Regions from separate parts of the Candidatus Thiodiazotropha endoloripes genome, predicted to be linked through region 1. Evidence: predicted binding sites of a transcription regulator. Region 1 holds the regulator's gene; the other holds the start of a gene.

Region 1 (4,783 bases):
ATCCGGCTGAATACCGATCGAGCGCAACTCTTTCACCGAGTGCTGGGTCGGCTTGGTTTTGATCTCACCTGAGGCCTTGATGTAGGGAACCAGGGTCAAATGCATGAACATGGCCCGCTGCTGCCCCATCTCCACACCCATCTGACGAATTGCCTCGAGAAAAGGCAGAGATTCGATATCACCGACGGTGCCGCCAATCTCAACCAGGCAGATATCCTTATCTCCGGCGCCGAGCAGAATACTCTCCTTAATCTGATTCGTTATGTGTGGGATTACCTGTACCGTACCGCCCAGATACTCTCCCTTGCGCTCCTTACGGATCACCTGCTCATAGATCTGGCCGGTAGTGAAATTGTTATTGCAGCCCATGGTGCTGTCGATAAATCTTTCGTAGTGACCGAGATCCAGATCGGTTTCCGATCCATCCTCGGTAACAAACACCTCACCATGTTGAAAAGGGCTCATGGTGCCGGGATCCACATTGATATAGGGATCCAGCTTGATCATGGTGACATCCAGGCCGCGGGCCTCGAGGAGTGCGGCCAGAGAGGCTGAGGCGATACCTTTACCAAGTGAGGAAACCACACCGCCCGTAATGAAAATAAAACTGGTCATGTAATTCTGCTTACCAGGGTTAGAGTGCTGGGAATGGGATATAGGACGGGGGTAAACAGTACCAGATTGGCCCTCTTCACTCAATCTCGAAGGGCCGGTCCGTCATAGATTCGTCATAACTGCCGAGGGGGGAAGAATTCGTTTGAATATCACCGCTCAAGGTCTATAATCGATTGGCGTGTTTCGCAAATAACAACTACTGAGGCTAGTAGCACTTTACCCGACAGTCCAAGCCGTTTTTTCGGCCGACCTCGTTGTAGAGTCCTCAAGCATCGTATGATGGAGGCTTAGGAAGCCACTTTTATACATCACCGATGGTAGTATCAAAACAATCATTTGAGAGGAAGAAAGCATGACTAAATTTGCTAAAGTTCTGAGCATCGCTGCTCTTGTAGCTGCGTCTACCAGTGCCTCTGCCTGGTGGGGCGGTCCTGGCTATGGTAACCGCGGCTGGAACAATGACGGTTGGGGCGATGGTTGGGGTGATGGCTCCGGTGATTTCAGCTTCGGCATGAGTGGTAATGCCCGCGGTTCTGGCTATGGCCGGGGTAACAACTACTACCGTGACTATGGTGGCTATGGACCTTATGGTTATGGCGCTCCATACGGTTATGGTGCTCCTTATGGCGCTCCTTACGGTGCTCCATACGGCTATCCTGCGCCTCCAGCTGCAGCACCTGCACCAGCTGCACCGGCTCAATAAGCCTACCCATGTGCAGAAAAGCCGGCCTTCAGGCCGGCTTTTTTTTGCTCCCAACGGCCCTGGATACGGCTCCTGCAATGACCCAAAGTAATAAAAAAACCAAAACGACTTGATCAACATCAAGAATTTCTGGAAAAATAGGCCGTGTGCTGGTTCACAAAATAGTAGAGAGACAAGGATGTGGTTGTAGGATGGGGAGACAAGCTATCCGCTCCGACAGGCTGTTTGCCGGGAATGCGGTAGAGGTGGCTCCAGCGGTTTAAACATCAACCTCTGGGAGCTGTAACGCCATTGAGGAAATTGAGGTCATCTCGGAAAGGAAATGATACCCCTGACGCGAAAACCGTCTTTACCAGGCGTTGATATCAAAGCACCCCGCATGCTGGAGCGATTACTTGACTAGCAGAAAAGTTGTCTCATTTGAAAATATCAAGGTAGCCTGCAAGAACTGCAGTCTGGCCACCCTCTGTCTACCGATGGGATTGACACCGGATGACGTGGAGCGCCTTGACTGCATCATCAAACGGGGCCGACCCTACCATCGTGGGGATCATCTATACCGTGGCGGTGATAAGTTCCATAGCCTGCGGGTCATCACCAGCGGCTCGGTAAAAACCTACAGTCCCAACGAAGATGGCGGAGAACAGGTACTGGGCTTCCACCTTCCGGGTGAGCTGATCGGCCTGGATGCCATTCAGGATGATTGCCACACCTGCTCGGCGATTGCCCTTGAGACCACTGCGGTGTGCGAGATCCCATTCTCCCAGTTGGAGTCTCTGAGCGCCATCATGCCCAGCCTGCAGCATCAGATGTACCGCCTGCTGAGCCGCGAGATCGGCCAGGATACGGAAATGCTGACCCTGCTGGGTAAAAAGAGTGCCGAAGAGCGCCTGGCCACCTTTCTGCTCAGTTTCTCGGAGCGATTCAAACAACGGGGGTTTTCAGCCAGCGACTTCTTTCTCAGTATGTCCCGTCATGAAATCGGTAACTATCTTGGCCTGGCCGTTGAAACAGTCAGCCGGCTTTTTACCCGTTTTCAGGATGAAAACCTGCTGAGGGTGGAACGCAAACATGTTCAGTTGCTCGACATACCCAGACTCTACGACATCGTGCAGGGCAGCGACAGCGCCAAATCGAGTCAATCAAGGGGCTGACTTAGGGCCTGTTAACACTAAATCTAATAGGCCCTAGGGTCTTTTCTCCGATTCGACCGCTACGGCTGTTTGTGCCAGATACAGGCCTCACCCATCGCTTCAAGCTGCCGCTGATGGGCTTCCAGCTCGGACTCATCCGCCAGGATCACCTTCAGGGGTGGACGGTCGGCAGCCAGACGACGGATATTGTCGGCCGCATTCTCATCGCCACCCTGCTGTCCGAGCTGATCATCCAACACCAGTGCCGCCTGGCCGCCGGTCATCATCAGATAGACATCCGCCAGAATCTCCGCATCGAGTAGTGCTCCATGAAGCTCACGATGAGAGTTGTCGATATCGTAGCGTTTACACAGGGCATCGAGGCTGTTCCTCTGCCCCGGATGCATCTTCTTTGCCATCACCAGTGTATCGGTAACCGCGCTAAGCGTGTCGATACGCTGGGGATTCTCCATCAGTTTCAACTCATGATCGAGGAATCCCACGTCAAACGGGGCGTTGTGGATGATCAGCTCGGCACCACGTACATACTCCACGAAATCCTGGGCCACATCACAAAATCTGGGCTTATCGGCAAGAAACTCATTGGTGATGCCATGCACCTCGATAGCTCCGGCATCGATCTCCCGCTCCGGCTGGAGAAACTGATGAAAATTGTTACCGGTCAGCCGCCTGTCGACCAGCTCGACACAGCCGATCTCAATGATCCTGTGGCCCTGTTCAGGCTCCAGACCTGTGGTTTCAGTATCGAGCACGATCTGACGCATCATCCTACAGCTCCTGGATACCCTTGTTGGCCAGCTGGTCCGCCAACTCATTACCGGGATGCCCCGCATGCCCTTTCACCCAGTGCCAATCCACCTGGTGTTTTTTAACCTCGCAGTCGAGGCTCTGCCACAGATCGGCATTTTTCACCGCCTTCCTGGCGGCCGTCTTCCAGCCATTCTTTTTCCAGTTATGAATCCATTGGGTAATGCCATTTTTGACATATTGGGAATCGGTGGTCACAGCGACACGACTGGCTCTTTTCAGCTGCTGTAATCCCTTGATGACCGCCAACAACTCCATGCGATTATTGGTGGTGCTGGCCTCGCCCCCAAAGAGTTGTTTCTCATGATCCCCATAGCGCAATACTGCCCCCCAGCCACCAGGCCCGGGATTGCCCTTGCAGGCGCCATCCGTAAAGAGTTCTACATGCTGTGTCATCGAATTCTGCTGCAATCCATGGTAGGTGTAACTCAGGTACCGTTTCTGATTGTGGGTTCAGCTGCGGTGGGAATAACCCGCTTCTTCACCGACCATTTCGGCCGGATCGGGGTGATCGTCACCACTCGCTTCACCGCCAGTATGATATACACACCACCAAAATTCGGATAGACCTTGTCACCGAACTGCTCCATAAACTGCAACTTCTGCATCACACCCAGGCTTTGAATCGGTGGCCGGTAGTTCAGATACTGGATCTCCAGCAGATCGAAGCCCAGCAGTGCCAGCCAATCCAGTACCCGCCGGCTGCTGAAAAAGTGGCCACACCAGGGAGGCGTGGAAGAGCGCATGCGCAGCAACCTCACCCCACCCCACAGACTCCAGGGATTGAAACCACTCAGTAACAGCTTCCCCTCGGGTATCAGAACCCGCTCTACTTCGCGTAACACCTGGTGGGGATCGAGAGAAAAATCGAGGGTGTGGGGCAACAGCACCCCATCCACACTGTCGGTGGCAAACGGCAGATGACTCGGATCAGCCTGTAGTTTACCCGGCTGCCCGGAGTTGCCGATCCCCATCACCAGCCGGTTTCGGGCTGGACTGACTTGCAGCAGCTCCTCACTCACCCCCTGATGACCGATCTGCACCAGATGGTAGCCGAAAATGGCTGAGAGATGGCGCTCAAGCGGGATCCGTTCCTGGGCGACAAGATTCGCTCCAAGAGGGGTACCGAACCACTCCTGAATGTGATTCTGTTGGCAAGATCGCAGTTTTAGCCGCCTGTATTCTCTCATCTGTCAAGCTATCGGCTTTGCTACCGACACTACTGTCAGGTAATCTGTGTTTCTTTTTGAGCGCCGCTCTTAAACCTGCTGTTGTGGCATCCGACCCGATTGTCTATCAGTATGACACCACAAAGAGGCGAATGAGCGGCCCTGGTTTGTGCAGGATTCAGGTGTAGCGTCTCATATTGCTAACCGATGTCCCGGCGGTTGTCAGGCACAAGAGGGTTCATGGCTGCGCCTGGATTGAGACAGTGGGCCAGCGGACCATCACTAAGCAAATCAAGGATTTGCTGTGCAACCGAGCAGCCCCGCCCAGTGATATG
Region 2 (4,783 bases), 630 kb from region 1:
CTCGTCCGAATCCATCCCCGTCATGCAGCGCACCCTGACCCAGGTCAGAGACCTACTCAACAAATCCAGCGTTAACCATACCCGGCTTTCGGAAGTGATCTCGCGAGATCCGGGATTCAGCCTGTATGTGATGCAAAAGCTCAGTCAGCTTCCCAATCAACCCAAGGAGCCGATCACCCGAATCACACTGGCGATCCCGATGCTGGGGATGGAGTTGATCGAACAGGCCAGTAAAACCCTGCCTTCCCTCGAGGATAAACTGAAAGGTCCCCCAAGACGCGGTCTCTACAATTGCTACAGTCGGGCGGCTCATGCAGCACTTTATGTCCGCAGTCTGGCCAAGATGCGTAATCTGCCGGACACGGATGGACTCTATACCGGGGCCCTGCTGCACGATATCGGCGAGATGGCCCTGTGGTCTGTGGTTCCGGATGAGATGCAGCGTGTGCAAAACAAAATTCTCAGCGGGGATGACCGGGAGAGTGTTGCCAAAGCCGAGTTGGGCTGCACATTCGAGACACTCAATATCCACTTGAGCGAACGCTGGCAACTGCCGGATCTGATCAAAGAGTCACAGGGTATCTCCAACAGTTTTCTGCCCAAACCCCTCTCGGTGATGCTCTCCTCTGCAATCGCCCGGGAAACCAGCCTGGGTTGGCAGCGGGAAAAGACCTTAGGGGATATGGAACTGCTGGCCGAGTTCCTGGAAATCCCCCAGGAAAATGCCATTTCAGCGCTACACCGATTGGCCGCAGAGGCCGCGCGGGATCTGCATGCCCTCCCCCTGCCACTGCCGGGCTTCTATATCATCAGCGGCGATCCGAAGCCCGTCACAAAGTCTGCCAGTAGAAAAGCGGAACAACCGACCAAGCACACACCCCCGTCCCAAAAGGCTGCGCTGGAAAAACCTCAACCGGCGCCAGATCAGAAGACACAACCCAGCACCAGCAAATCGCCCCCTGAAACAGAAACACCTGCAGTGAAACAGCAAAAACCCGCAGCTGTCAGCGACACGCCACCGGCACAAAAGAGCAACCCATTACAGGAGATGCTCAACAGCGCCCTGCAACAGATGCACGAGGATCTTGGCCTGAGCCGCACCATGTTTGCCATGCTTACACCCGATCGCGCCATGATCAGATCCCGCCTGGTCATAGAGTCAGAACAGCAGCTGTCCCTGAAAGGCTTTGCGCTTGACACAAAAAAACCTAGTTTATTCAAGATATTATTAAACAAACCTCAAGCTGTTATTCTGAATAAGGATAATGCTGAAAAATACCTTCCCATGATCCCCCAAGAGGCAAAAGAACAGATCAACACCAGTGGATTCGTCTCCATGTCGATCTTCATCCGTAACAAACCGGTGGGACTTTTTTACGCGGATAACGGCTTAAGTGGGCCAGGGGTAACTCGCCAGCAGTTCGAAAACTTCAAGGTAATCTGCCAGAAAATGATGAAAACAATGGGTGGCGGCAAATAAGCACTGCACGATTACCGCTGAACGCCGCCCTTAGAACCGATTACTCAATCAGATCTGATTACGTACCAATAATCTGCTTGTACTGAGTTTTTTATCTCAGTGATTGTCTTGACCAAAGTCATTGTTTCGCTCATTTCAAACGCTAGGATAGCCTCTCTAAACTCACTCTATGAGAGCATCGTGCAACAGCAGATCAGCTACCAAATCGGCAACAATCTCTATCTCAGCATTACCGACCGCTGCACCCTTGAGTGTGCTTTCTGCCCAAAGACCCAGGGTGACATGACGGTACAGGGTTATGACCTGACCATTCACCACCGCCCTACTGCCGAAGAGGTGATCACATCCATTGGCGATGTCTCCAAATATGATGAGATTGTCTTTTGTGGCTATGGCGAACCCACACTCAGGCTCAATGTACTGCTGGAGGTTGCTCGCTATGTCAAACAGCACGGCGGACGTGTGCGGGTCAATACGGATGGACTCTGCAACCTGGTGCACAAACAAGATACCCTGCCTGAACTGGCGCAATGCGTCGATGCCCTGTCGGTCTCGTTGAATGCGCAAAACAGTGAGATTTACGATCTACACTGCCGCCCCAACCTGCCTGGCTCCTATCAGGCTATGCTGGCATTTCTTGATCGGGCAACAAAATATATCCCTGATGTGACCGCCACAGCGATCGATGGCCTGGATGGGGTCGATATCGAAGCCTGTGAAGGTATCGCAAGACAACTGAAAGTGAAATTTCGTCGCCGCGAACTCAATGTAGTGGGTTGATTCGCATGACCACCCTGGCTGAACAACTCCCCACATTCGGGCAATATCTGCTCAATCGCTATGGGGAGAGAGTGCACAAAATTGCGCTTGATACAGCGTTCACATGCCCTAACAGAGACGGTACCAAAGGGCTTGGTGGTTGCACTTTCTGTAATAATGTCTCATTCAGCCCCAATGGCCGTCGTCCCAAACCGATCAGTGAACAGTTGCAAGCCGGCCGGGAGGTTATTCGAAAGCGTACCGGGGCGAATAAATATCTTGCTTATTTTCAAGCATATACCAATACCTACGACTCTCTCGATCGGTTGGCGGAGCGTTATGATGAGGCGCTTGCCGAGCAGGATGTCATCGGACTCTCGATCGGAACCCGGCCTGACTGCGTTCCCGACGGGGTATTGGAACTACTCTCCGGTTATAAGACACAAGGCTATGAGATCTGGCTGGAACTGGGTCTGCAATCCGCTTTTGATGAGACCCTGGAACAGGTCAACCGGGGACATGGGTTCGCCGAATACCAGGATGCGGTACTCAGAGCAAGAAGCCGGGGCATCAAGGTCTGCACCCATTTGATTGCCGGCCTGCCCGGTGAAACTTCCCAGCATAACCGGGAGAGTCTGCGGCGGGTCACAGCGCTCGGTACAGACGGCCTCAAGCTGCACCCGCTACATGTGGTCAAAGGAACCCGGCTGGCAAACAGTTGGCGAAACGGCGAATACACCCCTTTGACGATGAACGACTATATCCAGATCGCTGCCGATCTGGTGGAACAGGCGCCTGACAACATCGTCTGGCACAGACTGACCGGCACCGCTTCCGAAACAATTCTGCTGACACCCGCCTGGTGTGCATTCAAATGGCAGGTGTTAAATGGAATCGCCCGGGAACTGCAACGTCGCCGCCAGAGTTGCCGAAACGTTGCCTGAACTGATATGAATTGCTCGCCGGATTATTAACTATGAGAAGCAATATGGAACTGGTCTGCCCTGCCGGCAATCTGCCCTCTCTGAAAGCTGCCGTCGATAACGGCGCTGACGCGGTCTACTTTGGGCTGCAAAATGATACCAACGCCCGCCATTTTCCCGGGCTCAACTTTAATCTGAAACGGGCCCGTGAAGGGATCAGTTATGCAAAATCCCGTGGTAAACGGGTCTTCATGGCGATCAACACCTTTCCAAGGCCTGAGGGCTGGGAGCGTTGGTGTCAGGCGGTGGACAGCGCTGCGTCACTCGGTGTTGATGCCCTGATCTGCGCCGACATCGGTATCCTGGGGTATGCCCATCGCACCTATCCCGACCTCAACCTGCACCTTTCCGTTCAAGCCTCGAGTACCAACTATGAAGCGCTGGCATTTTATGCCGACTCATTTGGCATCAAGCGGGCTGTTCTGCCTCGGGTGTTATCACTCAGCCAGGTCAGGCAGGTAATCGAAAACAGCCAGGTCGAGATAGAGATTTTCGGCTTTGGCAGCCTCTGTGTGATGGTTGAGGGCCGCTGCATACTCTCCTCTTATGTTACCGGCGAATCACCCAACACCCACGGTGCCTGCTCCCCGGCACAATTTGTTGAATATCGGGAGACAAGTGAGGGACTGGAATCCCGCCTAAACGGTATCCTCACCGACCGCTACGGCCGGGATGAACAGGCCGGTTATCCTACGATATGCAAAGGTCGTTTTGCCGTAGGTGACAACACTTACTACGCCATCGAGGAGCCCACCTCCCTGAATACACTGGAACTCCTGCCTCAACTCTATGAGTCCGGAGTCAGAGCGATCAAAATCGAAGGCCGACAGCGGGCGCCGGCCTATGTTGCCCAGGTTGCCAAAATCTGGCGTGCCGCCATCGATGCCTGTCAGCGTGACCCGCAAGGCTATCAGCCACAAGCCGCCTGGCAGAGTGCCCTCGACCAGGTTTCAGAAGGAAATTCAACCACCCTTGGCCCCTATTACAGACCCTGGCAATAATCCATGAGCACCAATCCCAAGTTGTCACTCGGACCCATTCTGTTCTACTGGTCAAGAGATGAGATCTACCAGTTCTATGAGCAGGCGGCAGAAATGCCGGTGGACATCATCTACCTGGGTGAAACCGTCTGTTCCAAGCGCCGCAGCCTGAAGACCCAGGAGTGGATCGACATCGCAACCAAGCTGAGTGAGCAGAGCGACAAACAGATCGTGCTCTCCACGCTGGCACTGCTCGAGGCAGAATCCGAACTGAAGACCCTCAGAAAGATCTGTGAAAATGGCCGCTTTACCGTGGAAGCCAACGACATCGGTGCCGTACAGATCCTGCATCAAAGACATTTGCCTTTCACTACCGGCCCCAGCATAAATATCTACAATGCGGAAACCCTGAAACATCTTGCCGCGAAGGGGCTCATCCGCTGGGTGATGCCGCTTGAACTGGGTAGGGAGACGTTGCAGCAAATGCAACTGCAACGACCGGCAGGCGTAGAGACGGAAATTTTCTGTTACGGTCGGATGCCACTCACCCTGTCCGCCCGTTGCTTCACCGCCCGCTCTCA

Evidence for each region. The regulator FNR, encoded in region 1, switches genes on or off when oxygen is low (the NO sensors DNR and NnrR bind a similar motif). The targets are predictions, from matches to a motif close to TTGATNTANATCAA.
Region 2: the regulator FNR is predicted to act here: its motif matches at 1,589-1,602, upstream of A3193_RS05590 (TatD family nuclease-associated radical SAM protein).

Annotation. Positions count from the first base shown of each region.
Region 1 covers NZ_LVJW01000003.1:608,364-613,146, reverse strand. The annotation lists gene A3193_RS02815 (CTP synthase) at 1-615, opposite strand, end outside; gene A3193_RS02810 (sulfur globule family protein) at 968-1,318, shown strand; gene fnr (fumarate/nitrate reduction transcriptional regulator Fnr) at 1,714-2,472, shown strand; gene dnaQ (DNA polymerase III subunit epsilon) at 2,532-3,236, opposite strand; gene rnhA (ribonuclease HI) at 3,241-3,675, opposite strand; gene A3193_RS02790 (class I SAM-dependent methyltransferase) at 3,708-4,469, opposite strand.
Region 2 covers NZ_LVJW01000003.1:1,234,459-1,239,241, reverse strand. The annotation lists gene A3193_RS05595 (HDOD domain-containing protein) at 1-1,480, shown strand, start outside; gene A3193_RS05590 (TatD family nuclease-associated radical SAM protein) at 1,661-2,260, shown strand; gene mnmL (tRNA modification radical SAM protein MnmL/YtqA) at 2,266-3,183, shown strand; gene ubiU (ubiquinone anaerobic biosynthesis protein UbiU) at 3,228-4,223, shown strand; gene A3193_RS05575 (U32 family peptidase) at 4,227-4,783, shown strand, end outside.